2 linked regions of the Phenylobacterium montanum genome follow. The main gene of each other region encodes a partner of the protein of the gene in region 2 in a complex. Links are inferred from orthologs where the notes say so. Each region holds a gene or a part of one and is shown on either strand. Other genes may lie near its edges. The genes, in order: KCG34_RS02410 and KCG34_RS01190.

The links.
Region 1: the proteins of KCG34_RS01190 (region 2) and KCG34_RS02410 are in contact, whole or in part, in a solved structure (PDB 8RP0), measured with the Escherichia coli proteins. The link is inferred for Phenylobacterium montanum from one-to-one orthologs.

Annotation. Positions count from the first base shown.
Region 1 is NZ_CP073078.1:493,366-507,401, forward strand. What follows is about bases 11,058-14,036. They hold KCG34_RS02410 (anthranilate synthase component I family protein), read right to left. Parts: upstream 13,231-14,036; coding sequence 11,884-13,230; downstream 11,058-11,883. Other genes in these bases: KCG34_RS02405 (SAM-dependent methyltransferase), read right to left, coding at 11,058-11,770; gltB (glutamate synthase large subunit), read left to right, coding at 13,648-14,036. Outside these bases: KCG34_RS02350 (ABC transporter permease), read left to right, coding at 91-1,206; KCG34_RS02355 (ABC transporter ATP-binding protein), read left to right, coding at 1,203-2,015; KCG34_RS02360 (MlaD family protein), read left to right, coding at 2,015-2,953; KCG34_RS02365 (ABC-type transport auxiliary lipoprotein family protein), read left to right, coding at 2,950-3,627; KCG34_RS02370 (tetratricopeptide repeat-containing sulfotransferase family protein), read right to left, coding at 3,564-5,150; bifunctional methylenetetrahydrofolate dehydrogenase/methenyltetrahydrofolate cyclohydrolase FolD, read right to left, coding at 5,147-6,043; KCG34_RS02380 (bifunctional 4-hydroxy-2-oxoglutarate aldolase/2-dehydro-3-deoxy-phosphogluconate aldolase), read right to left, coding at 6,178-6,822; pgl (6-phosphogluconolactonase), read right to left, coding at 6,819-7,520; zwf (glucose-6-phosphate dehydrogenase), read right to left, coding at 7,532-8,980; KCG34_RS02395 (Zn-dependent alcohol dehydrogenase), read right to left, coding at 9,118-10,203; KCG34_RS02400 (hypothetical protein), read right to left, coding at 10,320-10,676; more of KCG34_RS02405, read right to left, coding at 10,742-11,057. UniProt on the Escherichia coli protein: Part of a heterodimeric complex that catalyzes the two-step biosynthesis of 4-amino-4-deoxychorismate (ADC), a precursor of p-aminobenzoate (PABA) and tetrahydrofolate.
Region 2 is NZ_CP073078.1:231,666-245,699, forward strand. What follows is about bases 5,414-8,390. They hold KCG34_RS01190 (anthranilate synthase component II), read right to left. Parts: upstream 7,209-8,390; coding sequence 6,618-7,208; downstream 5,414-6,617. Other genes in these bases: trpC (indole-3-glycerol phosphate synthase TrpC), read right to left, coding at 5,414-5,594; trpD (anthranilate phosphoribosyltransferase), read right to left, coding at 5,591-6,607; KCG34_RS01195 (hypothetical protein), read left to right, coding at 7,283-7,501; trpE (anthranilate synthase component I), read right to left, coding at 7,505-8,390. Also shown: gltX (glutamate--tRNA ligase), read right to left, coding at 1-686; KCG34_RS01165 (ComEC/Rec2 family competence protein), read left to right, coding at 766-2,937; transcriptional repressor LexA, read right to left, coding at 2,918-3,607; KCG34_RS01175 (hypothetical protein), read right to left, coding at 3,807-4,613; more of trpC, read right to left, coding at 4,797-5,413; more of trpE, read right to left, coding at 8,391-9,034; KCG34_RS01205 (peptidyl-prolyl cis-trans isomerase), read right to left, coding at 9,034-10,968; tpiA (triose-phosphate isomerase), read left to right, coding at 11,139-11,882; KCG34_RS01215 (GNAT family N-acetyltransferase), read right to left, coding at 11,879-12,397; preprotein translocase subunit SecG, read left to right, coding at 12,501-12,977; pyrG (CTP synthase), read left to right, coding at 13,065-14,034. UniProt on the Escherichia coli protein: Part of a heterodimeric complex that catalyzes the two-step biosynthesis of 4-amino-4-deoxychorismate (ADC), a precursor of p-aminobenzoate (PABA) and tetrahydrofolate.

The sequences.
Region 1 (14,036 bases), 270 kb from region 2 along the record:
ACATACCGTAGCTTTGCGGCGCGCCGATTCCTGCGGTAGCGCTTGACCCTCAGAGCGCGCGTCGCGTGCGTCACGGAGCAGACAGCCTCGATGAGCTCTCCCGCCGACTTCGACGTGCGCGAGCGTGACGGGGCGCGGTGGGTGACGCTGACCGGCGACTGGACCGCGATCAACCTGGACCGCGTCGCCGGTCGCTTGCGCGCCGCCCTGAGCCGCGAGCGCGAAGTGCGCTTCGACCTGAGCCAAGTGGGGCGCTGCGACACCGCCGGGGTCTTCGCCATCCTGAGCGCAGGCCAGGGGCGCACCGCGGCGGACGGCCTGACCCCGCCGCCGGCGCTGGAGCGCCTGTTCGAGCTGGTCGCCAACGCCACCCGCATCACCACCCGGCCCAAGGGGCGGCCCTGGTCGCTCTACGCCATGGCCGAGCGGCTGGGCCGAGGCCTGTTGGGTGTCGGCGCGGCCTTCTACGAGACCATGGCCTTCTTCGGCCACCTGCTGGTGGCGATCGGGCGGGTGACAGCCCACCCGCGCCGTATCCGCTGGGCGGCCTGCTTCAGCCTGGCCGAGCGGGCCGGCCTGGACGCCATTCCGATCGTCGCCGTCACCACCTTCTTCATCGGGGCGGTGGTGGGTTTCCTGGGCGCGAACGAGCTGTCGCAGTTCGGGGCCCAGGTGTTCGCCGTCGAACTGATCGGCATCGCGGTGATGCGCGAGTTCAACATCGTCATCACCGCCGTGCTCCTGGCCGGCCGCTCGGCCTCGGCCTTCGCCGCCGAGATCGGGGCGATGAAGATGAACCAGGAGATCGACGCCATGCGCACCATGGGGGTCGATCCGTTCGAGGCCCTGGTGTTGCCCCGCTTCCTGGCCCTGCTGCTGACCATTCCGCTGCTGACCTTCGTCGCAACGCTCGCGGGCCTGGCAGGCGGCATATTAGTGAGCTGGTGGGTGCTGAACCTCAGCCCCAGCTTCTTCCTGGAGCGGATCGTGGAGAACGTCGGGGCGACCCACTTCTGGGTTGGCCTTTCCAAGGCCCCGGTGATGGCTATCACCATCGCCGGGATTGGTTGCCGGCAGGGCATGGAGGTGGGCGGCGACGTCGAGTCCCTGGGCCAGCGGGTGACCACGGCGGTGGTGCACGCAATCTTCTCGATCATCCTGATCGACGCCGTGTTCGCCCTTGTCTACATGAAGCTCAACGTATGAGCGATTCCGCCCCCCAGGCCGACCTGAACGCCGCCGAGCCGATCGTGGTCGAAGGCCTGGTCTCGCGCTTCGGCGATCACGTCGTGCATGACGGGCTGGACCTCGTGGTCCGGCGCGGCGAGGTCTTGGGCGTGGTCGGCGGTTCGGGCTCCGGCAAGTCGGTGCTGCTCAACACCCTGATCGGCCTCAAGGTCCCTGATGGCGGCAAGGTCACGGTGTTCGGGCGGGACCTTTCGATGGCCGACGAAGGCGACTGGACGCTGATCGAGAAGAATTGGGGCGTCCTGTTCCAGTCGGGGGCCCTGTTCTCCAATCTGACCGTGCGCGAGAACGTGGCCGCGCCGATGATCGAGCATACGCGATTGCCGCTCGACCTGATCGCCAGCCTGGCGGACATGAAGATCGCCCTGGCGGGCCTGCCGCCGGAAGCCGGCGACCTGAAGCCGGCGGAGCTGTCCGGCGGCATGGTCAAGCGCGCGGCCCTGGCCCGGGCCTTGGCCCTGGACCCGGAGCTTCTGTTCCTGGACGAGCCCACCTCCGGCCTCGACCCGATCTCGGCCGCCGCCTTCGACCAGTTGATCGGCGGGCTATCCGCCAGCCTGGACCTGACCGTGTTCATGATCACCCACGATCTCGACAGCCTCTATGCCATCTGCGACCGCATCGCGGTGCTGGCCGACAAGAAGGTGGTGATGGTGGGAACCATCGCCGAGCTGGAGGCGTCGGATCATCCCTGGATCAAGCAGTACTTCCTGGGGCCGCGCGGGCGTATGGCGCAGGGCGCGCAGGCCGGACGAGGAGCCGACTGATGGAAAGAAACGCCAATTACGCCCTGGTCGGCATAGCCACCTTGCTGCTGTTCCTGGGGCTCGTGGCCTTCATCTTCTGGCTCGCCCGCTTCGAGTTCACCAAGCAGTACGACCTCTACGACATCAATTTCGTCGGTCCGGTGCGGGGCATCTCGGAGGGGGGCGAGGTGCACTTCAACGGCATCAAGGTCGGCGAGGTGTCCAAGATCGCCCTCGACAAGACCAATCCGGCCAATGTGGTGGCGACGGTGCGGGTGACCTCGGACGTGCCGATCCGCACCGACAGTTATGCGACGCTCGAGCCCCAGGGCATCACGGGGGTCAACTACATCCAGATCACCGGCGGGACGGCCGGCAAGCCGCTCCTCAAAAGCACGGTGCCGTTCGGCGTGCGCCCAGTGCTGGCCAGCCACGGCAGCGCCATCTCGGACCTGCTACAGGGCAGCGGCACGGTGCTGAACGCGACGGTGGAGGCGCTGAACCGGGTCAATCGGCTGCTGTCGGACGACAACATCAAGAGCCTGTCGGACAGCATGCGCAACATCGATACCGTCACCCTGGAGCTGAAGCAGCGCCGCCAGGTGATCGAAGACGCCGACAACGCGGTGAAGAGCATCGACCAGGCGGCGCAGAGCCTCAAGCAGCTCAGCGACTCCAGCCAACAGCTGGTCGGCGGCGACGGCAAGCGCGCCTTGCACGACGTCGCCGACGCCGCAGGCGAGATCAAGGCCACGGCCACCGAAGCGCACCAAATGATCGCCAAGCTGCAAGGCCCCACGGGCGACTTCGCGCGCACGGGCCTGCCGCAGCTCACCCAGGCCGCCGCCTCGCTGCAGCAGACCGCCGAATCCCTCAACCGCCTGGTCAACGAGATCGAGGCCAATCCGCAGATGCTGGTCTCAAAGCCCGCCGCCAAGGAAGTGCAGGTGAAGCCGTGATCCGATCCCGTCTTGTCCTCGCCGCCGGGGCGGCCATGGCCCTGGTTCTCGGCGGCTGCGTCACCCTGCTGCCCAAGACCGCGCCTGTGCAGCTCTACCGCTTCGACGTGGCGGAGACCGAGCAGCCGGCGTCAGCAGAGGGGCCCGGCTTCTGGGTGCATCGCGCGCCGACTGGGTTCGCCCGGGGCGCCGAGGGCGACCAGATACTGACCATGAGCGGCAACGAAGCCGCCTATATCGCCGGGGCGCGCTGGGTGGCGCCGGCCTCGGCCCTGTTCGACGACGCCGAGTCCCACGCCTTCGACCGTTCCCCGGGACCGGCGCATCTGGGGCGTCGCGGCGAGGTGGGGGCGGCGCCCCTGAGCCTGAGGCTGGACGTGGAAACCTTCGAGGCTCGCTATTTGGACGGCGCAGGAGCGGCCCCGACGGTGGTGGTGCGGGTGCGCGCCAGCCTGGACCGCACGGCCGATCGCCTGGCGGTCGCCACCAGGCTGTTCGAGAGCCGCAAGAAGGCGGCCAGCAACAACGTGAGCGCCATCGTGCCGCAATATGAGGCCGCGCTGACGGAGGTCATGGGCCAGGTGGTGGCCTGGACCAATACCGAAGGGGCTCAGGCGGGAAGCAGCCCGGCTTCGGCCAGCACCGCCTCGGCTGCGGCCAAGCCGGGGCCGTAGCGTCGCCAGCGTCCGATCGAGCTGGAAAACAGCGGCTGGCGCACCTGGACGACGCTGGCGGTGGCGACGCCGGCGCGGTTCTCATGAAAGTCGAGGCAGCGCGGATCCCAGTCGAGGCCGCAGAACGCCAGCAGCCGCCGTGTTTCGCCCTCCTGGTCGGCGACCAACCGCTCATAGGTGATCTCGAAATAGCGATCGGCGGGCAGAGCGCGGCGCCAGTGGGCGGCCAGCCGCTCGAAGGCGGCGACATAGCGCGCGATGTCGGCGAGGTCGTAGGCGTAATCGTGAAACGGGGAGTCTCGCCCGAACAGCTGGCGATAATTGGACAGGCAGGCGTCCATCGGGTCGCGGCGCAGGCAGACGATCCGTGCGCTTGGCAGGGCCTGTAGGATCAGCCCGGCATAGAAGAAGTTGAACGGCAGCTTGTCGGTGAGGCGAGGCCGGTCCGGCAGGATGGCTCGGGCCTGGTCCATGTAGGCGCGACCGAGCGCAGGAAGGTCGATGGCTCCCGCCGCGCGGATCGCAGCTGGATCGGCAAGGTGCAGCCCCGGCGTGGCGGCCGCCTGCTTGAGCAGGAGCGGAAAGGCGTACTGCTCGCCGATCGAACCCACCTCGGGGTGGCTGGAGAGGATGCGGTCGACCAGGGTCGTGCCGCTGCGCGGCAGGCCGACGACGAAGATCGGCCCGGCTTCCCCATTCGCCGCTCCCGGGGCGCCGCCAGTCTCCGCCGCCGCCGCAAACAACGCCTCGTCGCGCGCCGGGTCATAGGGTACGACGCGGCGGCGGGCGGCCTTGGCGCGCGTCAGCCACTCCAGGGCCTGTTCGTATTGGCCGAGGTCCTCGGCGGTCTTCGCCAGGGCGTGGCCAAGGGGCAGGGCGCGCTGGGTGTCGCTCTCCGCCTGTCGGAACAGCGCCTCGAGCGTGTGCTGGTGGTTGTTCGCCGGCGACTGCGGAGTCAGCTCGACCAGGACGCGCCAGGCGCCCCCATGGCCGGGGTCAAGCTCCAGAACCCGGCGCAGCGCGCGTCCGGCGCCGTCGATCTCGCCGATGTACTGCCTTGCGAGGCCAAGATTGTAGAGCGCGCCGGTATTGCGAGGCGCCAGCGTCACCACCCTTTCCAGCAGGCGTACGGCCTCGGCATAGTCGCCCGTGCGCGTGAGGGTGATGGCCAGGGTCTCCAGGCTGAAAGCGTCGCGAGGCTTCAGCGCAAGGGCCTGACGCACGACGGCTCGCGCCTCGGCGAGCCGGTTCAGTCCGATAAGAACCGTGGACAAGCGGGCCAGGGGCACGGGATCGTTCGGGTCGAGTTCGTGCGCACGCCGCAGATACTGGGTCGCCGGCTCGAGCGCGCCGACGGCGGCGGCGACATCGCCGACGGCATGAAAGGCCATGGCGCAATCGGGATCGACCTGAATGGCGCGAAGGCCGATCGCCCGGGCCTCGTCGAGCCGGCCGGCGGCGAGGGCTTCGCGGGCCCGGGCGGCCAGTTGCTCGGCTGCGGTCGGGCCCGGGCGCTTGCTCAAGCTGGAAGGCCGGCCTGACGCTTGGCGGCGGTCAGGGTGTTCTGCAACAGGCAGGCTACCGTCATCGGGCCGACGCCGCGCGGCACCGGGGTTATACAGCCGGCGACCGTCTTGGCCTCGGCGAAGCGGACGTCGCCCACCAGGATGGTCTTGCCCTGGGCCGCCAGCTCCGGCTTGCGCGAGGGCACGCGGTTGATGCCGACGTCGATTACGGCTGCGCCCGGCTTGATCCAGTCGCCGCGGACCATCTCAGGCTGGCCGACTGCGGCCACCAGGATGTCGCCCAGGCGGGCCACGGAGGGCAGGTCGCGGGTGCGCGAGTGAGCGATGGTCACGGTGCAGTTGGCGCGCAGCAAGAGCTGGGCGATCGGCTTGCCGACGAGGTTCGAGCGGCCGATCACCACCGCGTGCTTGCCCCTCAGGTCGCCCAGGGCGTCCTCCAGCAGCATCATGCAGCCCACAGGCGTCGCCGGCGCCAGGGCGGGCTGGCCGGAGGCCAGGAGGCCGATGGTCACCGGGTTCAGGCCGTCCACGTCCTTGGCCGGGGCGATCGCCGACTGGATCACCAAGGGATCGATGTGGTCCGGCACCGGGAACTGCACCAGCAGGCCGTGGATGGCGGGATCGGCGTTCAGCTCGCCCACTACCTTCAGGAGCTCGTCCTGGGTGGTCGAGGCCGGCAGGCGCACGGTCAGGGAGTGCATGCCCGCTTCCAGGGTCTGTTCGCCCTTGCTGCGGACATAGACCTGGCTGGCCGGGTCCTCGCCCACCAACACCACGGCCAGGCCGGGCTTGAGGCCATGGTCGCGCTTCAGGGCGGCGACCTCGTCGGCGATGCGCTGGCGAAGGCCGGCGGCGAAGGCCTGGCCGTCGATGATGCGGGCTTCGTTCATGCCGGGCTCCTGGCCAGTTTTGCGCTTCCTCGTGCGCTCCTAGGCGATTGGATACGGTCTAGGCAAGGCGCCTGGCGATGCCAAAACCGCACGTGTCGGCTGGAAACAGCGGCGGCGTCGAGCGCCGCACAGCTTCAGCGCTTCAGTGCGGCCGCCTCGCGGGCCAACTCGGTGATCCGGCCCCAGTCCCTGGCCTCGACCGCCGCCGCCGGCGCGACCCATCCGCCGCCGACGCAGAGCACGTTGGGCAGGGCCAGATAGTCCGGCGCGGTCTTCAGCGAGATGCCGCCAGTGGGGCAGAAGCGGACGTCGCCGAATGGGCCGCCCAGGGCCTTGATCGCCGCCGCCCCGCCCGAGGTCTCCGCCGGGAAGAACTTGAAATGGGTCAGGCCGGCTTCCAGGCCGCGCATGATGTCCGAAGCGTTGGCGGTCCCGGCCAGCAGCGGGACCTCGCTGTCCGCGGCCGCGCCGATCAAGCCATCGGTCAGGCCGGGGCTGACGATGAAACGGGCCCCGGCGTCGCTAGCGAGCTCATAGTGGCGGGCGTTCAGCACCGTGCCGGCGCCGACCACCGCGTCGGGGACCTCGGTCGCGATGGCGGTGATGGCCTCCAGGGCCGCGGGCGTGCGCAGGGTGACTTCGATGGCGTAGAGCCCGCCGGCGGTCAGGGCGGCGGCCAGGGGCACGGCGTCCTCGATCCGATCGATGGTCAGGACAGGGATCACCGGAGCCAGGCGCATCACCGCCGCGGTGGTCAGGGTCGTAGAACTGTCGGTCATGGGGCCCACCAGATGTCGACGGGAGTCGTAGATTGGTTGAGGACGGCGCGGATCGGCAACTCGTCCGGAACGGCGTTTGCGGCCGCGCGGCGGCAGACCTCGAGCTTGTCGGCGCCGTCGATCAGGATGGCGATCCAGCGCGCGTTCAGGATCGCGCTGAGCGTCAGGGACAGCCGCTCGGCCGCACCCGCTGCGCCGACCCGGCGGACCGGAATGACCAGATCGCGCCCGTTGGCGTCCAACCCCTCGACCAGCTCCGGCGCGCCGGGGAACAGCGAGGCGAAATGGCCATCGCCGCCCATGCCCAGCACCACCACGTCGAACGGGCAGGGCAGAGCGGCGAGGGCCTTCTCAACCTCGGCGGCGCCATCGGCTGGCGTAGCGTGCGGCGTCTTCAGCCCGACGAACCAGGCGCCCGCGGCATGGCCGGTCAGCAGGCGCCTACGGACCAGGTTCTCGTTGCTGGATGGATCGTCGGGGGGGACCCAGCGTTCGTCGCTGAGGGTGATGCTGACCCGGTCCCACGACAGCGGCGCCTGGGCCAGGGCGTCATAGAGCGGCCCAGGCGTCGAGCCGCCGGTGGCGACCAGGCTGGCCGCGCCCCTGGCCTGGACGGCGTCCTCCAGGCGCACGGCGATCTCGCGCGCCAGGGCGGCGGTGCGGTCCTCGCGAATGTCGAACAGCTGTTCCTGCGCCATGGGCGGCGGGCTCACTCGTACCAGGTCTGGCCGTTGCGCTCGGTCAGGGCGTAGGCCCCGGCCGGGCCCCAGGTGCCGGCCACATAGGGCGCCGGCTTGATGTCGAAGCGCTTCCAGCCGTCGATGATCCCGTCGATCCAGGTCCAGGCCGCCTCGATCTCGTCGCGGCGCACGAACAGGGTCTGGTTGTCGCGGATCGCCTCCAGCAGAAGCCGCTCGTAGGCGATGCGCCGGCGGGGCGCTTCGTTCTTGAACGCGTCGGTCAGGCTGAGGTTCAGGTCGACCGAGCGCAGGGCCACCCCCTCCAGGCTGGGCGTCTCGTTCATCAGCGACAGCGAGATGTCTTCCTCCGGCTGCAGCCGGATGGTCAGGCGGTTGGAGAGGAGGCTCTCACCGGAGAAGATCGAGTGCGGCACGTCCTTGAACTGGATGACGATCTGGGTGTTCTTGCTCGGCAGCCGCTTGCCGGTGCGCAGGTAGAAGGGCACGCCGGCCCAGCGCCAGTTGTCGATATTGGCCTGCAGGGCGACGAAGGTCTCGGTGTCGCTCTCGCCCCCGCCGGCCTCCTCGTTGTAGCCCGGCACCGTCTTGCCGTCGGCGACCCCCGCCCGATACTGGCCGCGCACGGTGCGGTGACGCACGTCGTCCAGGCTGGTGATGGGGCGCAGCGAGCGCAGCACCTTGACCTTCTCGTTGCGCACCGAGTCCGGATCCAGGCTCGCCGGCGGCTCCATGGCCACCAGGCAGAGCAGCTGCAGCACGTGGTTCTGCACCATGTCGCGCAGCGCGCCGTAGTCGTTGTAGTAGCCCCAGCGTCCCTCGACGCCGACCGTCTCGCCCACGGTGATCTGCACGTGGTCGATCGAGACCTTGTTCCAAAGGGGCTCGAACAGGGCGTTGGCGAAGCGCAGGGCCAGGAGGTTCTGGACCGTCTCCTTGCCCAGGTAATGGTCGATGCGAAAGATCTCGCGCTCGGCGAAGGTGCGGCCCAGGCTGTCGTTGATCACGTCGCTGGAGGCCAGGTCGCGGCCGATCGGCTTCTCCACGATCACCCGACTGGCGCCCGGCTTGACCAGGTCCGCCTCACGCAGGTGGGTGCTGATGGCGTCATAGAGGCTGGGCGAGGTCGAGAGGTAGAAGATGGTCTCGCCCGAGTCTTTCAGCAGACCCGCCAGGGCCTTGAAGGTGGCCGGCTTTTCCGCGTCCAGGGTGTGGTAGTCCAGCCGCTGGGCGAAGGCGTTCCAGGCGTCCTCGGTGAAATACTTGCCGGCGCGGGCCTTCACCGCCTTGTGCACGTCGGCGACGAACGCCTCGTGGGTCAGGTCGGTGCGGGCGGCGCCGAAAATCTTGAAATTTTTGGGGAGCTTGCCTTCGCTGTCTAGGAAATAGAGCGAAGGGAACAGCATGCGTTGGGCCAGGTCGCCGGTCGCGCCGACGATCACGATGGTCTGGGCGGTCATAAACTTGTGGGGCTCCCGCGCCCCGATCCGGGCGCGGCGAGTGCTTTACCTTGCGTCGCCCCGTCTGAAAACGATGTCAGTCGATATTTATGGAAGTTTTTGCCCCGGCCGTGACCGCCACGGCCGGGGCGCAATCGTTATGCGTCGAACATGATGACCGAGCGGGCAAGTTCACCCTTCTTCAGTTCGTCGAAGGCCTCGTTGACCTGGTTCAGCTTGATGCGGCGCGAGATCAGGTCGTCCAGCTTCAGCTTGCCGCTCATGTAGAAGTCCACGAGGCGCGGCATGTCGACCGGGAAGCGGTTGGAGCCCATCAGCGAGCCCTGGATGCGCTTTTCGCCCAGGAAGTCGGCGCCGTGCAACTCGATCATCGTTCCCACCGGGATCATGCCGATCACGTTGCAGGTGCCGCCGCGGCGGAGCATGCGGAAGGCTTGTTCTGTGGTGGCCTTCAGGCCGATGGCCTCGAAGCTGTGGTGCACGCCGCCGCCGGTCAGGTCCATCACCTGCTTGACCGGGTCGCCGTCGGCCGGATTGACCACGTCGGTGGCACCGAACTGCTTGGCCAGGTTCAGCTTGGAGCCGACCATGTCGACCGCGATGATCCGTCCGGCGCCGGCGATGGCCGCGCCGTTGATGGCCGCAAGGCCCACGCCGCCGCAGCCGATCACGGCTACGGTCTCGCCCGCACGGACGTTCGAGGTCTGGATCACCGCCCCGACGCCGGTGGTCACCGAGCAACCGATCAGGGCGGCGCGGTCCAGCGGCATGTCCTTGCGCACGGCCACGCAGGCGTGCTCGTGGATCAGCATTTGCTCGGCGAAGGAGGAGAGGTTCAGGAACTGGTTCATGCCAGCCGGTTCCTGCAGCAGGCGCGGCTCGTCGCCCTTCTGCCGCTTGGTCTCGGGGCTGACGCACAGCGACATGTGGCCGGTCAGGCAATGCTCGCAGTGACCGCAGAAGGCCGAGAGGCATGTGATCACGTGGTCGCCCGGCTTCACCGTGCGCACTTCCGAGCCGACCTGTTCGACCACCCCGGCGCTCTCGTGGCCCAGCACGGCGGGCAGGGGGTAGGGGTAGGAGCCCTCGACGAAGTGCAGGTCCGAATGGCAGACGCCGGCCGCGGCGGTGCGGATCAGCACCTCGTGCGGGCCGGGCTTGTTGATCTGGACGTCCTCGATCTCGAGCGGCGTCTTCACCTGGCGCAGAACGGCGGCTTTCATCCGGACTTCCTCCAAAGCAGCATTGGCGGCGTTGCAGCCGCCGCGTCGCGCGCAATATGCCCGGCTGAGCGCAGGGAGCAAGCTAGCTTATCGGCATTTAGTTGGCGTTAGCCGATCTACGGCAAGAACCACTGCACGATCAGCCAAAAGATGGCGACGGGCGTATTGGACTTCGGATCGTCAAATCGATCGACTCGCGGATCGCCATATAGCGCCGCTTCGACCCCGAGCACGATCGTGCTGCCGCCATGAAGGTCATCTTGCAGCACCACTTCATATTTCCGGTAGGTGGTCTCGCCAAACTCGGTTCCGGTTCGAGTGACGCTCAGCACGTGGCGCCCGACGCCTTCGTAGTCTCGCTTCAGTCGCGGAACGTCAGAAGCGGGGGAGTAATTGAGCCAAAGCAACCAGCCGCCAAAAAGCGCGACCCCGATCACGCCTGCGGTGACTACAGCAGTTACTGTAGGGTTCATGCTCGGACTGTCACTTCCTTGCCGATATCGGCGAGGCGGTCTTTCACATCACGGAGCGAGCGATCCTAGACCGCCGGCCGCAACCGGTAGTGACTCACGCCCCATTCCTCGCCGCCACGATGGCCGAACAGGCCGGCGGTGGCCAGGAAAAACAAGCGCCAGCGTTTGAACCAGACGCCGGCCTCGGCGTCGTAGACGCCGCGCAGGATCTGCATGATTTCAGCGCCGTGGGCGTCGAAGTTCGCCAGCCAGTCGAGGGCGGTGCGCTCGTAGTGGCGCCCGTTCCAGGTCCAGTCGGCCTCGACCTCGAACAGGTCGGGGAACCGCTTCATCAGCCCGTGGCTGGGCATGATGCCGCCGGTGAAGAAATAGCGGCCGATCCAGTCCGCCTCGTCGGTGTGGTCGAAGCGATAGGGCGTCGTGCGGTGGCTGAAGATATGGATGAACAGGCGCCCGTCCGGCTTCAGCCAGGTGCGCACCCGCTCCAGAAGGATGCGCCAGTTGCTCATGTGCTCGAACATTTCGACCGAAACCACGCGGTCGAAAGCCATTTCGGCCATGAAGTCGTTCATGTCGGCGGTGATTACGCGCAGGTTGTTGAGGCCAAGCTCGGCCGCCCGGGCCTCGATATGGCCGCGCTGGGAGCGGGAATTGGACACAGCGGTGATGCGGGCGCCCGGCAGGGTCTCGGCCATCCAGAGGCTCAGGGAGCCCCAGCCGCAGCCTAGCTCCAGAATTTCCTGCCCGTCCCTCAGATTGGCGTGGCGGCAGGTCTCCTCCAGCGCCATGACCTCGGCCTCAGCCAGGGTCTGGGCCGCGCCCGCGTAGAGACAGGATGAGTATTTTCGCCGAGGTCCCAGAACCCGCGCGAAAAACTCCGGCGGCAGCTCATAGTGCTGGGCGTTGGCGGCGTCGGCGTGCAGGGCCACCGGATGGTCGATCATCGCCTGGGCGAAGGCTTGTTCGGCCTCTGCAGGCTGGCCGCGCAATTGGCGTCGGGCATTGCCCACCAAGGCCCCGACCCCGAGCTTCAAGGCCGCATCCGGCAGGGGCGCGCGTTCGGCGAGATCGATGGTGGCTGAGAGCAGGCTCACGGCGACTCCAATGCGAACGATCGGTTGCAATGCGATCCTGGCATGACGGCGTAGGTTGAGGAACACCGCCGGCCCTGCCGCGTCTATTGCTACGGTCTGGCCGCAGGCCTGGATCAGTCCGCGGTCAGGGCCCGCTGCAGGGCTGCGAACTTGGCTTCGGTCTCTTGCAACTCGGCGGCCGGCTCGCTGTCGGCCACGATCCCGCCGCCGGCGCGGGCTTCGAAACGCCAGCCGCCCTCGGACTCGGTCAGGGCTACGGTGCGGATCAGCACGCTGGAATCCATCGAGCCGTCGAAACCCAAGAGCGCCATGGAGCCGAAGAATGGCCCCCGCGGCGGCTCCAGCCCCGCGATCACCCGCATGGCCTGGACCTTGGGCGCCCCGGTGATCGAGCCGGGCGGGAAGGCGGCGCGCAGGAGGTCGACCGCGGTCCGGCCCGCCGCCAGTTCGCCTTCCACGGCCGAGACAAGGTGATGCACGTTGGCGAAGGTCTCGACCTCGAACAGCTTCGGCGTCCTGACCGTGCCCGGCGCCGAGACCCGGGCGAGGTCGTTGCGCATCAGGTCGACGATCATCAGGTTCTCGGCCCGGTCCTTGGCCGAGGCGGCGAGTTCAGCGGCCAGGGCCGTGTCTTGCGCCGGCGTCGCGCCGCGGCGGATGGTGCCTTTGATCGGCCGGGTCTCCACCTTGAGGCTGCGGCCGTCCGCCGTCACCTGCACGAACCGCTCCGGCGAATTGGACACCAAGGCCAGGCCCGGCAGGCGCATATAGGCCGCGAAGGGCGCGGGGCTCTGGCCGATCAGCCGGGCCAGCAGATCGAACGGCCTGGAGCCCGCGGCCAGCCGGCCACGCCAGCGGCGGGCGATGTTGGCCTGGAAGATCTCACCCTGGGCGATGCGTTCCACGACCTCGGCCACGGCGGCTTGGTAGCGTTCGGGCGGTTCGCCCTCCATCTCGGCGGCGAGTGGGCCGGCGGCTGGCTGCGGCGCCGCCTGCGCCAGCCAGGCGGCCGCCTCCAAGGCGCGGGCTTCGGCCTTGGCGTCGTCGGCGCCTCGACCGATAGCGACGATCTGCTGCGCCTCGTGATCGAAGGCGAGGAGGGCGGGATAGCGGGCGCAGGCGAGGTCGGGCCAATCGCCCAGGCGTCCCAGGTCCAGTGGCTCCAGCCGATCGGCGAGGTCGTAGGCGCAGAGCGCCGCGACGCCGCCCTGGAAAGGCGGGCCGTCGGGAGCGGCCGGCAAGGGCTCGCCCAGAAGGCTCCGCAGGGCCTCGAACGGGTCGCGCCGATCGGTCGCACCCAGAATCAGAAACGCGTCGGGCGCGCGCGCCAGATAGCTCCAACGCCCGCGTGGGCCGCCGCCGCCGGATAGAAGGCCCAGGGCGAAGGGCTCGTCGGCGAAGGCGGCCAGCACGTCGGCCGGTTCCCGCCACGGCGCAGTGATGAAAAAATGGGCACGCATGGATGCGCCCTTAAACCCCCTCAATCAGCAATAAAAGATGATATGCGACATCGGCTTTGACATTTTTTTTCACCCAAAGTCGCATACGTGCATTCGCCTCCAAGCAGCGATCACAGACTGTCGTCCAAATCCGGGGCCCAAGTGACCTGAAGAGTCTCAAACTCTCGCGAGTTCGCGCGCCACGGCCTTGCATCCTTTGAGCTTTTACTGTTTCTACGCCGGCGCTCAGAATATCCGGCCGCCCTCGAACTTGCCAAAGGCGGACTGGCCGTCGACAAGCCATAAGGCGGTAGAGCGTGCGTCCCGGCGCGTCCGGCGGACGTTTCTTTTTCGAAAGGGTCGACCCGAATGGGTGAAGGATTGCAACAGGGTCTCTATGACCCGCGGAACGAACATGATGCGTGCGGCGTAGGTTTTGTGGCCAATATCAAAGGCCGCAAATCGCACGACATTATTCGCCGCGGACTGGAGATTCTGGTCAATCTGGACCATCGGGGCGCCGTGGGCGCCGACCCCTTGATGGGCGACGGCGCCGGTTGTTTGATCCAGATTCCGGATGCGCTGCTGCGTGATTGGGCAGGCAAGGCCAATGTCGTGCTGCCGCCGCCCGGCGACTACGCCGTGGCCATGTGCTTCCTGCCGCAGGATCCGGTGGCGCGCACCTTTGTCATCGGCCAGTTCGAGCACTTCATCGCGGTCGAGGGCCAGCACCTGATCGGCTGGCGCGACGTGCCGGTCGACACCACCGGCCTGGGCGCCAGCGTGCTGGAGCAGATGCCCCTGATCCGCCAGGCGATCATCGGCAA
Region 2 (14,034 bases):
GCGAAGGCCGGCTTGGCCCAGCCCATGGCTTCGTAGATCAGCGACTGGCGCGCAGCGTTGCTGAGATGGTCGTCGCCGCGGATCACGTGGGTGATGCCCATGTCGTGGTCGTCGACCACCACGGCGAGATTGTAGGTCGGGGCGCCGTCGGAGCGCAGCAGGACGAGGTCGTCCAGTTCCTTGTTCTGGAAGCGCACGTCGCCCTTGACCAGGTCGTGGACGATGGTCTCGCCCACCAGCGGGGCCTTGAAGCGGATCACGTGCGGCTGGTTGCTGCCCGGCTCCTCGCGGTCGCGCCAGGGCGAGCGGATGGCGCGGCCCTCGGCGCGGGCCTCCTGGCGGGCGGCTTCGGTTTCTTCCACGGTCATGTAGCAGCGGTAAGCGCCGCCGCGGGCCAGAAGCTCCATCACCACTTCGCGATGGCGGTCGGCGCGGGCGAACTGGAACACCGGCGGGGCGTCCGGCTTCAGGCCCAGCCAGTCGAGGCCGTCGAAGATCACCTGCACCGCCGCCTCGGTGGAGCGCTCGCGGTCGGTGTCCTCGATCCTCAACAGGAACGTGCCGCCCATGTGGCGTGCATATAGCCAGTTGAAAAGCGCGGTGCGGGCGGTGCCAATATGCATCATCCCGGTGGGGGAGGGGGCGATACGGGTGACGACGGGCCTGTCGGAGGACGAAGCGGACATAGGGGTTCCAGCGAGTGGGCCCGGCCTCGCGCGGACGGGCGTCGGCGCGGCGGCCAGGGCGTGGGCGCGGGGTCTTAGCATGGCCTGGAGCCGCCTTCCTAGCGCCGGTGATGTCTGGCGCGGCCTGGCGGAGGAGGTCCGGGCCCAGACGGATCGCGCGGCCCTGTGGACGCCGGTGGCGTTCGGCGCCGGGGCGGCGGTCTATCTGGGGCTGAAACGGGAGCCGCCGCTGTGGCCGCTGGCCGTTGCGGCGGCGGTGTTGATCGTGATGGCCTTCGCCGTGCGGCGCTGGGTTCCGAACCGGGCGGCGGCGATTTTCGCCGGCCTGCTGGCGGTGGCGGCGACTGGGTTGGCCGACGCCAAGCTGCACAGCGACATGATCGCTGCGCAGGTGGTTCCGCCCGGGCTGGGGGTGACATCGATCGAAGGCTTCGTGGTCGATGTCGCGACGCCGAGCCAGACGGGTCAGAGGCTCCTGATCGCGCCGGTGGCGATCGGCGGAATGGATCCGGGCCGGTTGCCGCTGCGCGTACGCCTGGTCTCGCCGCAGGGCGCGCCCTATGGCCCCGGGTCGGCGATCCGGGTGGTGGCGCTGCTGGATCCGCCGCCGGGACCGGCCGCGCCCGGCGCCTTCGACTTCGCCCGCGACGCCTGGTTCGAGGGGCTGGGCGGGGTGGGCCTGGCGATGAAGCCGCCGGAGTTGGTGGATTTACCGGAGCCGCCCGTGAGGCTGCGAGTGGTGATGGGGTTGAACGCGGTCCGCTGGAGCATCGCCCAGCGCCTGGCCGACGATCTGCACGCGGTGCTGGGCGACGACGATGGCGGGGCCGCGGGCCTGGCCGTGACCGTGGCCACGGGGCACGAGGACTGGCTGGATCCGGAGAGCCGCGACGATCTGCGCTATTCGGGCCTGGCGCACATGCTGGCCATTGCCGGCCTGCACATGGCCGCCGTCAGCGGCTTCGCCTTCTTCGCCCTGCGCTTGGCTGTCGCCGCCTGGCCGTGGCTGGCCCTGCGGGTCTCGGGCAAGAAGGTCGCCGCCGCCGGCGGGCTTCTGGTCGTGCTGGCCTATCTGGCCCTGTCGGGCGCCCATCCGCCGGCGCGGCGGGCCGCCATCACCGCCTCGGTGGCCTTCATCGCCATCCTCTGCGGCCGGCGGGCCATCAGCCTGCACTCGCTGTCGATCGCCGCCCTGGTGATCTTGGTTCTGCAGCCCGAGGTGGTGGTGCAGCCGGGCTTCGAGATGTCGTTCTGCGCCACCGCCGCCCTGGTGGCCCTGGCCGAGATCTGGCCGCGGCCGCAGCGGGCCAAAGGCCTGCCCTGGTATCTGGCCGCGCCGCAGGCCCTGCGCGACTGGCTCGCAGCCATGCTGACGGTCAGCTTCGTCGCCGGCGCCGCCACCAGCCCCTTCGCCATCCAGCACTTCAACCGCATCGCCACCTGGGGCCTGTTCGCCAACCTCAGCGCCGACTTCGTCGCCAGCATGGCCATGATGCCGGCCCTGGCCCTGTCGGTCGCCGCCGAGAGCCTCGGGCTGTCGGGGCCGCTGGTGCATGGCCCGGTGTTCGTCGCCGGCTGGGCGGCGAGGGCGATCGTCTGGCTGGCGCACCTGTTCTCGACCCTGCCGGGTTCGGGCCGCGGCTGGCCGAGCGCGCCGGACCCGGCGCTGCTGGTCTCCTATCTCGGCATCGTCTTCATGTGCCTCTGGCGCGGGCGCCTGAGGTGGGTCGGCCTGCCCCTGGCCTTCGCCGTCGCCTTCTGGCCGCGGCCCGCCCCGCCGGTGGCCTGGATCGCGTCTGACGGCGCCGACGCCGCCATCGTCGCCCACGGCGAAGAGATCGCGCTGAAACCCGGCAAGCGCAGCTACGCCACCCAGCTCTGGGCCCAGCGGCGCAACTTCACCCTGCCGGTCAGCCCCGAGGCGGCGCTGGCGACGGCCTATGACTGCGACCGCCAGGCCTGCGCCCCGCACCCCGGCGTTCGTCCGGCCATCGCCGCCTGGTGGACGGTGCGCAAGCCGAAGCCGGAGCGGCTGGACGCCCTGTGCCGTACGGCGGATATCCTGGTTCTGCGGGCCGATGTGGAGGCGCCGGCCTCTTGCAGCCATGTTCTGGTGCTGCGCCAAGCCGACTTCGCCGCCGGGGGAGCGGCAGAGGTGTTCGCCGACGCGGCGGGGGGCTATCGCCTGGTCTGGGCCCAGCCCCTGCGCGGAGCCAGGCCCTGGACGGGCCTTAGTGGTAGCGGCGGATGAGGCCCACCAGCTTGCCCTGCACCTGGATCTGGTCCGGGCCGAAGATGCGGGTCTCGTAGGCCGGGTTGGCGGCTTCGAGCGCGATCGAGGCGCCCTTCTTGCGCAGGCGCTTCAGGGTGGCTTCCTCGCCCTTGACCAGGGCCACGACGATCTCGCCGGAATTGGCGGTCGAGCCCCGTCGGATCACCACATAGTCGCCGTCATAGATGCCGGCGTTGATCATCGAGTCGCCCTGGACCTCGAGCACAAAGTGCTCGCCGGCGCCCAGCATGGATTCCGGCACCACCAGCTTGTCGCGCTCGTGCTGGATGGCGTCGATCGGCGTGCCGGCGGCGATGCGGCCGAGGACCGAGAGTTCCCGAGCGTCCGGCGCCGGGGCGGCGGGAGCCCTGTCGCCCTCCACCACCTGCGGCTTGAAGGTTTGGCGACCCTGCGGCGGAGCGGCGGTCGTGGCCTGCTGCGGCAGCTTGACCACCTCCAGCGCCCGCGCCCGGTGCGCCAGTCGCCTGAGGAACCCTCGTTCCTCCAGCGCGGTGATCAGGCGGTGGATGCCCGACTTGGACGCCAGATCCAGCGCCTCCTTCATCTCATCGAAGGACGGAGAGACTCCGGTCTCCTTGATGCGTTCATGGATGAACATCAACAGTTCATGCTGCTTTCGCGTGAGCATGGTGAGAACCATCCTTAAGGAACAAAGCGCTAACCCTAGGAATGTTCTCTAGGTGTTCTTCGTTAATGTCAAGTTACCGGCGAGGGCTGGTTTGGCGGGCTGGAAAAATTTTGGCATTTCAGTGGCTTGACAGCACTGATCAAGCTTGGCGCGCCGCAGCCAGCGGGGAATCACACCAGATTTCTAGCAGAGATTCGCCTCAGCTCCGCGGTCCGGCGCGGAATCGCTCCTCGGCCTGATGAACGCGCGCCCACAGTTCGTCGAGTTCGTCGGTCAGGGAGTACTGTTTGTAGATGGAGAATTCGGCCCGCGCGCCTTCGACCCTCAGCATCGAATCGCAATAGCGCCGCCAGAGGTCGTGCACGCTGCGCGCCTGGCGGCCCTGTTCGGTCGGCGGGTTCCACAGGCCGAGCGAGATCAGGGCGTCGCGGGTCTTCTTCATCCCCGGAAGGGCGCTGTAGAGGTAGAGAAAGGCCGGCGTGGCCGCTGCGGCGTAGCGCGGATGAACCTGCATGTGCCACATGCGATAGGCGGTCAGGAAGGCCTCCCGCCGCTCACGCTCGGGCGGCAGCCAGCTGGCGTCGGCGGCCGAGCCGCTCACCAGCGATTCGGCGACGTGGGCCTGCTGCACCAGCTCTTCCGGCGATTGGCCGCTGCGCAGGGCCACCGCCATGGCCTCGAACGGCACGCCCAGGCGCTTGGCGAGGCTGGCATATTCCACCGGCTGGCCGCCCACACTGGCCCAGAGGCCGAAGGTCTTGGCCGGCACGGGCTCGTTGGCCGCCTGCGTCAGGGCCGGCTGTCGGTCGCGGTGGATCCAGGCGCACTTGCCGGGGGCGTAGGTCAGGTCGCCGGGCGTGACGCGGGTGACCAGATGGTCCGCGTCCGGCGCGGGGCCCATATCGGCCAGGAACTGACGAAAGTTGCGCCAGGTCGGGTCCATGCCCGAGCCGCGGCCGAACAGGATGCGACGATGTTCCGCCGCCTCATGACGATACTTCGCCATGAGTTGCTTCTGGTCCATCGCGCGCGCGTCAGCGACATGTTTCGGCGTCGCTTCAGGGACCATAGACCCCGCATCCCCCGTCAAAATGAGCCGAGGCTTCTACCCAGTCCAGGCGGAATTCCCAAGGACAGGCAAAATGCTGCGGGGGATGTAAAAATTGAGTTATAGCCGAGACTTAGCGCGTTAAATGCTACCGGAAAGCAAGGTTTTCGTGGCCAAGACAACGTCGGATTGGCGCATCAGACTTTCGCCCACCAGCATAGCTCTCGCTCCGGTTGCTTCTAGTCTGGCGACATCGGCCGGTGTAAAAATGCCGCTTTCCGTAACCAGCAAGGCGTTGCTGGGCGCCATCCTGGCCAAGCGCTCCGTCGTAGACAAATCGGTGGCGAAGGTCCGCAGGTTCCGGTTGTTCACGCCGATCAGGTCCGCGCCGAGGGCAGCCGCGCGTTCGAGTTCGGCTTCGTCATGGGTCTCGACCAGGGCGTCCATGCCGAACCGCCGCGCCTCGGCCATCAGTTCGCCCGCCAGGGCGTCATCGACCATCGAAAGGATCACCAGGATGGCGTCGGCGCCCAGGGCGCGGGATTCGGCCACTTGCCAGGGATCGACCAGGAAGTCCTTGCGGATGACGGGCAGGGTGCAGGCCTGGCGCGCGGCGACCAGATAGGCGTCGGCGCCCTGGAAGCTGGGCTCGTCGGTCAGCACCGACAGGCAGGCCGCCCCGCCTTCGGCATAGGCCCGGGCCAGGCTGAGGGGGTCGAAATCGGCCCGGATCAAGCCCTTGGACGGCGAGGCTTTCTTGATCTCGGCGATCAGGGCCAGCCGGCCGGGCGCGTGGGCGGCTTCCAGCGCCCGGCGAAAGCCGCGCGGCGGATCGGCCTCGGCGGCCAGGATCTCGACCCCGGCCTGGGGCCGCTCGGCCTTGCGGGCGGCGACGTCGACGCGCTTGTAGGCGGCGATCTGGTCCAGGATGTCGCTCATGCCGCGTTGGTCACCTCGATCAGCCGCTCAAGCGCCGCCTGGGCCTTGCCCTCGTCGATGGCGGCGGAGGCCATATCGAGCCCCTCGCGCAGGGTCTCGGCCCTTTCCGAGACCACCAGGGCGGCCGCCGCGCCCAGGGCCGCGATCTCGCGATAGGCGCCCTTCTGGCCGGCCAAAAGGTCGCGCAGCGCCTGGGCGTTCTCGGCCGGATCGCCGCCCTGCAGTTCGGCCAGACCTCGGCGCTGCAGGCCGACCGCCTCGGGCGTTACGGTGAAATGACGCAACTGCCCGTCGCGCCACTCGGCGATGCTGGTCTCGCCGGTGGTGGTGATTTCGTCCATGCCCGAGCCGTGCACCACCCAGGCCCGCTCCGAGCCCAGGGCGCCCAGGACGCGCGCCAGCGGATCGACGAGGCGAAGATCATACACGCCTAGAACCTGGCGCTGGGCGCCCGCCGGGTTCGACAGCGGCCCCAGGAGGTTGAAGATGGTGCGGAAACCCAGCTCGGCCCGCACCGGCAGCACATGGCGCATGGCCCCGTGGTGGGCGGGGGCGAACAGAAAGCAGATGCCGGCCTCGTCCAGGGCCCGGCGCTGCTGCTCGAGCCCAGCGGCGATATTGACTCCGATCGCCGTCAGCACGTCCGACGAGCCGGAGCGGGAGGAGAGGGCGCGGGTGCCGTGCTTGGCCACCTTCAGCCCGCACCCGGCGGCGATCAGGGCCGCGGCCGTGGAGATGTTGTAGGTGTGCAGGCCGTCGCCGCCGGTGCCACAGGTGTCGATCACCTGGTAGGGATGTTCCAGCATCACCGCCGAGCGGCGCATGGCCCTGGCGCAGGCGGTGATTTCGCCCACGGTCTCGCCGCGCATGCGCATGGCGGTGACCGCAGCCCCGATCTGGGCCGGGGTCGGTTCGCCGCGCAGGCACGCGGCGAAGAAGGCGTCGGCGCTCTCCTCGGAAAGCGTGCCGCCGTCGGCCAGGAGGGCCAGGAGCGGCTTGAAGCTGTCGATCATGCGGCCGCCTTCAGACCATCGCCGTGCGGCGGGCGCCGGCAAGGTCGAGGAAGTTCGACAACAGCTGATGGCCGCCTTCGGTGGCGATGGATTCCGGGTGGAACTGCACCCCGTGCACCGGTCGGGTCCTGTGCTGCAGGCCCATGATCTCGCCGTCGTCGGTCCAGGCGGTGATCTCCAGCTCGGCCGGGAACGTCTCCCGCTTGATCGACAGCGAGTGGTAGCGCGTGGCGGTGAAGGGGTTCGGCAGGCCCTTGAACAGGCCCTTGTCGGCGTGGTGGATAGGGCTGGTCTTGCCGTGCATCAGGCTCTTGGCGCGGATCACCTCGCCGCCATAGGCCTGACCCATGGACTGGTGGCCCAGGCACACGCCCAGGATCGGCAAATCCTCGGGCGCGGCGCGCAGCAGGGGAAGGCAGATGCCGGCCTCGTTGGGGGTGCAGGGGCCGGGTGACAGCAGAACGGCCTCGGGCTTCAGCGCCAGGGCTTGTTGCACGGTCAGGGCGTCGTTGCGCCAGACCTCGGTCTCGGCGCCCAGCTCGTTCAGATAGTGAACGAGGTTGTAGGTGAAGCTGTCGTAGTTATCGATAACCAGGATCATGGCGCGACCTCTTGCCCCGGGGGTAATAGGGCCTCGGCTCTTTCGCGCCAAGGGCCGGCGTCTACACTTCCGCCATGACCGAATCCGAGTCGCGCCAATCCGACGAGCGTTTCGCCAGGGCCATGGCCAGGGCGCGCGCCTATCTGCACCATCAGGAGACGCCCCAGAAGGTGTGGCCGGTGCTGGCCGCCGCCGGGTTTTTCGCCGTCTCCTCGATGGTCTTCGCCACCGCCGCGGTGATGGCGCCGTCGCCCGACCTGACCCACGCCCCGGCGGTGCGGGGCCTGCAATAGGCCCTAAGCGAACCGCCAGGCCTCTTCGGCCGCGCGCCTCAGCGCCGCCGACTTGTGCAGGGTCTCTTCGTATTCCGCGTCCGGATCGCTGTCGGCCACCACCCCGCCGCCCGCCTGGACATAGAGGGTTCCATCCTTGACCAGGCCGGTGCGCAGCACGATGCAGGTGTCGATGCTGCCGTCGCAGCCGAAATAGCCCACCGCCCCGGCATAGCCCAGGCCGCGCTTTTCGCTTTCCAGCTCGTCGATGATCTCCATCGCCCGCACCTTGGGCGCGCCCGAGAGGGTGCCGGCGGGCAGGGCGGCCATCAGCACATCGACCGGGTCCACGCCCTCGGGGGCGTCGCCCTCGACGTTGGAGACGATGTGCATGACGTGGCTGTAGCGCTCGATGGTGAAGCTCTCTGTGACCCGGACGCGGGGGCCCTTCTGGCGCGTCTGCGGCTGGTTGGCGCCTTCATGCCTCAGCATGGCCACACGGCCGACGTCGTTGCGGCCCAGGTCCAGCAGCATCAGGTGCTCGGCCCGCTCCTTGGGGTCGGCTAGCAGTTCCTTTTCCAGCTGCGCGTCTTCTTCGGGCGTCTTGCCGCGGGGGCGGGTGCCGGCGATCGGGCGGATGGTGATCTTGCCGTCGCGCAGCCGCACCAGGATCTCGGGGCTGGAGCCCACCAGCTGGAAGCCTTCGAAGTTCAGGTAGAACAGGAACGGCGAGGGGTTCAGCCGCCGCAGGGAGCGGTAGAGGGCGAACGGGTCCAGGTCGAAGTCGGCGCTGAACCTGTGGCTGGGCACCACCTGGAAGATGTCGCCGGCCTCGATGTAGCGCTTGGCCTTCTCGACGATCTGGCCGTAGGCGGCCCGGTCGACCTTGGAGGCGAAGGATTTGGGCGCGTGTGGCTCGCGCACGGGCGCCGCGGGCAGGGGCCGGCGCAGGTCCGCCAGCACCGCCTCCAGCCGCGCGCAGGCTTCCGCGTAGGCTGCTTCGGCCGACTGCTTGCCGGGGCGGGCGGTGGTGGTCAGCACGATTTCCTGCCCGATGGAGTCGAAGATCGCCACCACCGAGGGACGGATCATCAGGCCGTCGGGCAGGCCCAGGGCGTCCGGGTTGACGTCCGGCAGCCGCTCGACCAGGCGGATCATATCGTAGCCGATGGCGCCGAACAGGCCGCCGGCCATGGGCGGCAGGCCCACCGGCAGGTCCATGCGGTTCTGGGCCACCAGGTCGCGCAGGGAGTCGAGCGCGCCGACAGGTTCGGTGCGGAAGCGGCCGTGGGCCAGATCATCGCCCTGACAGACCTCGGCCCGTTCGCCATAGCAGCGCCAGATCAGGTCCGGCTTCAGCGCGATCACCGAATAGCGGCCACGCCAGGCGCCGCCCTCGACCGACTCGAACAGGAAGGCGTTGGCCTTGCCGTGGGCGATCTTCAGATAGGCGGAGACCGGCGTCTCCAGGTCGTCGACGATCCGCGTCCAGACCAGCTGGGCCGCGCCGCTGTCATAGAGCCGGCGAAACGAAGCAAGGTCCGGCGCGATCATCACGACTTGGGCGTTCCCTTGCCGGACGAGGCCGGGGTGGTGTCGGCGGAAAGGCCCAGGGCTTCGCGGGCGCGGGCCTGGTCGATGGTCGGCTTGATCTTGGCGATCGCGGCCGAGCGCATCAGCTGGCCCATGTCGTCGAAGAGCTGCTGCGACAAGGGCTGCTCGCCGCGCAGGACCAGCGGCGCCATCTGGGCCGCGGGCGGGGCCTGGATGCTGTCCAGCCGCGCGACCATGATCGCCTGGGCGGTCAGGGTGCTGAAGGTCTCGCCGGCCTTGGCGGCCAGGATCTTGCCGGCGGCTTCGGGGCCGAGCGCCCGGTTCTGGCCCAGGGTGGCGCGGGTCAGGCCCTGGGCATGCTGCGCCTGAGCGCCCATGGACGCGGCGATCGCCTCCATGGTCTCGCCCTTCTTCAGCCGAGCCAGGGCTTCGTCGGCCTTGGCCTGCAGGCGGCTGGTGATCTGGTCGATCATGTAGGCCTGCATCAGGCGGGGCTTGATCTCGGCCAGGGCAGGCACGGAGGGGGGGATCACCTTTTCGACCCGCACGGCGAAGTATTCGCCCGAGGCTTCGTTCTCCATGTCGGTCTCGCCGCCTTGGGGCAGCTTGAAGGCCTCGCTCAGCAGCTTGGGCGTCAGCCCCTGCGGGGGGGCGCCGCCGGCGTCGCTGGGGTTCATGCCTTCGGCGGTGATCGGGCCGATCTGCATCACCACGCCACCGGACGCCTTGGCGGCTTCGGCGAGGTTCGATCCACTGGCGTGGGAGTCCTGGTACTTCTGCACCGCGTCGAACACCTTCTGGCCAGCGGCGTCCTTCTTGACCTGGGCTTCCAGGGTCGGGCGCATCTCTTCCAGGGTCGCCTGGTGAGCTGGCTTGATGTCCGTCACCTTGACGACCGCCAGGCCGAGCGCGCCCTGGATCGGGCCCTTGACCTCACCGGCCTTCATCGCAAAGGCGGCGTCGGCCACCTTGGGATCGGCGACGCCGCTCTGGGCGGTTTCCTGGTAGGAGATCGGCGAAACATTGATCGACTTGGCCACCGCCGCCGGGTCCTGGCCCTGGTTCAGCTTGGCGACCACCGCCGCAGCAGCGGCGGCATCCTTCACCGGGATCTGGACCAGCGAGCGCTTTTCGGGGGTCGAGGCGGTGTCCTTGCGGAAGTTGTACAGCTTTTCCACCGCCGCCGGGTCGGCCGGCATGGACCCGGCCATGGCCTGGGCGCTGAAGCGCACCACCGACAGCACCCGACGCTCGGGCAGCTTCAGGGCCGCGGCGTGGGCGTTCAGGAAGGCCTGCAGTTGAGCGTCGGTCGGCGGTTCGGGCTTGGCCACATTGCCGGGCGACAGCATGAAGAAGGTCAGGTTGCGGCTTTCGAACTCATAGCCGGCGACCATGGCGCCGTAGGTCTTTGGCGCGCGCAGGCCGGCGCCGATGCCGGCCGCCAGGTGGTTCTCGGCGATCTGGTCTCGTTCGATGGTCTCGAACTTGTCCGGCGTCAGGTCGTTTTCGGCCAGGGTGCGCTGGTAGGCGTCCTTGTCGAACCGGCCGGTGATCTTGTTGAAAAAGTCCGGCTGCTTGGCGATGGCGTCGCCGACCAGGGAGTCGGCCGGGATCACGCCCATGCGATGAACGAATTCGTCGAAGGCTTCGGCGCCCGAGAGGTCGTTCAATATCTGCTGGTCGAAGCCGCCCGCAACAGCGTCCTGCAGCGAGACCGGCTGGCCTTGGCGCTGTTCGATCTGCTTCAGGCCCAGGTTGAACATGCGCTTGAACTCTGCGGGCGTCACTTCGCGCGAGCCGGCGGTGACCACCGCATTGGATATCCGCCCGTGGAACACATCGCGGATGCCCCAGATGGCGAAGCTGACGATGAGAAGGCTCAGCAGCACGACGGCGAACGGGGACTTCGCAAAGTTGCGAAAGGCGGCGAGCATGGTTCGGAAGTCCTCGAGGGCAATGACGCCCGCGGCGAAGCGGGTCGAGCGATATAGGAGACTGGCGCGCCCAGGGGCAAGGGTTGACGCTACGTTGGCGCCGTGGACAGGGCCGGCGCCATGACCTAGGCCGTGCTTCCTAGATCTCGAAAACGAGACGGGGACCTACGATGACCACGCACCTGATCGCTGGAAACTGGAAGATGAACGGCCTTGGCGCCGACCTGGCCGAGGCCTCTGCCCTGGCGGCGGCCCTGAAGGCAGAGCCTGCCCGGGCCCGCGTCGCCCTCTGCGCGCCGGCCACCCTGGTCGAGCGCATGGCGCGAACCGTGGTCGGTACGGCGGTGATCGCCGGCGGCGAGGACTGTCACGCCGAGGTCAGCGGCGCCTTCACCGGCGACATCAGCGCCGAGATGCTGGCCGAGGCCGGGGCGGCGATGGTCATCGTCGGCCACTCCGAGCGGCGCACCTATCACGGCGAAACCGACGCCATCGTGGCGGCCAAGGCGCTGGCGGCCCGGCGGGCGGGCCTGGAGCCGATCATCTGCGTCGGCGAGACCTTGGCCGAGCGCGAGGCAGGCCGGGCGCTGGAGGTGGTCAACGCCCAGATCGCCGGTTCGGTCCCCGCGGCCCTGGCCGGATCGCCGGTGACGGTGGCTTATGAGCCGGTCTGGGCCATCGGCACGGGCCTTACCCCCACCACGCCGCAGATCGAAGAGGTGCATCAGGCGATCCGCGCCGCGCTGGTCAAGGCGCTGGGCCAAGCGGGCAAGGGGGTGGCGATCCTCTACGGCGGCTCGGTCAAGCCGGCCAACGCCGCCGAGATCCTGCATGCGGACGAGGTCGGCGGAGCCCTGGTCGGCGGCGCCTCGCTGAAAGCGGCGGACTTCCTACAGATCGTGCGCGCGGCTTAGAGCAGCAGCCCGAACAGCAGGCAGTCCCGGCGTTCGCCGTCGCGCTCGATGTGGCCGCGCAGGACGCCCTCCTGCTCGAAGCCCAGCCGTTGCAGAAGCCGCACCGAGCGGACATTGCCCACGTGGGTGCGGGCAGCCAGCTTCTTGATGTGCAGTTGCTGGGCGGCGTGGTCCAGCACCGCCTGCATGGCCTCCAGCGTGTAGCCTTCGCCCCAGACCGAGCGGGCGGACAGAAAGCCGATCTCGGCCCGCTTGTGCCATGGATCGATGTCGGAGAGGTCGCAGACACCGATGAAGGCGCTGTCGGCGTCGCGGACCATGGCCCAGTGGATCGCCTCGCCCTCCTGCGCGGCCTTTATCTGGCCCTCAAGGATCATCCGGGTCAGTTCGAGGTCGTCGATCTCTCGGATGTCCCAGTAGGCCATCACCAGGGCGTCGCTCATCAGGCCGTGCAGGGCCTCGGCGTCGCCGGCCGCCAGGGGCCTCAAGGTCAGGCGCGGGGTGCGCAGGATCATGTCGCGACCTCTAGCCTTCCGGGGGCCATGGTGCTAGACCGCGCGGCTTGTTGCGGCGGCGCTCCTTTCGCGCCGGCGCGCTTTCAGCTGTCCGCAAGGCCCCATGCTTCTCAACATCCTGCTCGGCGTCATCATCGTGGTCTGCGTCGCCCTGGTGGCGCTGGTCCTTTTGCAGCGCTCGGAAGGCGGGGCGCTGGGCATGAGCGGCGGCGGACCGGGCGCGTTCATGACCGCTCGCGGCACCGGGGACTTCCTGACCCGCACTACCTGGATTCTGGGGCTCACCTTCTTTGGCCTGTGCATGGCCATGACCCTGATCTCCGGCCACAACCGCGCCCACTCCTCGGTGGTCGACCGACTGAAGCTGCAGGCCAATCCGAGCACGCTGAACCAGCCGGCCGCTCCGGCCCAGCCCGCGCAGTCGGCGCCGCCTGTCGGCGGCTTCACCGCGCCGTCGGCTCCGGCCGCAGCGCCCGCGGCTCCGCCGCCGGCCCAGACCAGCCCGCTGAACCCGTTCGGCCCCAACACCGTCGTCACCCCAGCGGGCAAGGCCGAGCCGGCCAAGAAGCCCGCCCAGTAACCTGGTCAGTACATCGCTGTGAAAATTCATCGCACCCCAGGCGAAGGCCTGAGTCATGCCCGCGAATCAGGGGTAATCTGACCGCCCATGGCCCGGTACATCTTCATCACCGGCGGCGTGGTTTCCTCGTTGGGAAAAGGTCTCGCGTCCGCCGCCCTTGGCGCGCTTCTGCAGGCACGCGGCTACAAGGTCCGCCTGCGCAAGCTCGATCCCTATCTCAATGTCGATCCGGGGACGATGAGCCCCTATCAGCACGGCGAGGTGTTCGTGACGGATGACGGGGCCGAGACCGACCTCGACCTCGGCCACTACGAGCGCTTCACCGGCGTGTCGGCCACCAAGGGCGACAACATCACCACCGGTCGCATCTACCAGACCATCCTGGAGAAGGAGCGGCGGGGCGACTATCTGGGCGCCACGGTGCAGGTGATCCCGCACGTCACCGACGAGATCAAGAAGTTCGTCCTCTCCGAGGCCAAGGCCGAGGACGGATCGGACGTCGACTTCGTGCTGGTCGAGATCGGCGGCACGGTGGGCGACATCGAGGGCCTGCCGTTCTTCGAGGCTATCCGCCAGCTGGGCCAGGAGCTGCCGCGCGGCCACTCCTGCTTCGTGCACCTGACCCTCCTGCCGTTCATCAAGACGGCCGGGGAAATGAAGACCAAGCCGACCCAGCACTCGGTCAAGGAGCTGCGCTCGATCGGCATCCAGCCCGACATCCTGCTCTGCCGCTGCGAGCAGGAGATTCCGGCTGGCGAGAAGCGCAAGATCGGCCTGTTCTGCAACGTGCGCGAAAGCGCGGTGATCCAGGCGATGGACTCGGAGTCCATCTACAAGGTGCCGCTCGACTATCACCGCGAGGGCCTGGACGCCGAGGTGCTCGCCGTGTTCGGCATGAGCGACGCGCCGGCGCCCGATCTGTCGCGCTGGGAAGGCATCTGCGAGCGCATCGCCCATCCGGACGGCGAGGTGAACATCGCCGTCGTGGGCAAGTACACGGTGCTGAAGGACGCCTACAAGTCGCTGATCGAGGCCCTGGTGCACGGCGGCGTGGCCA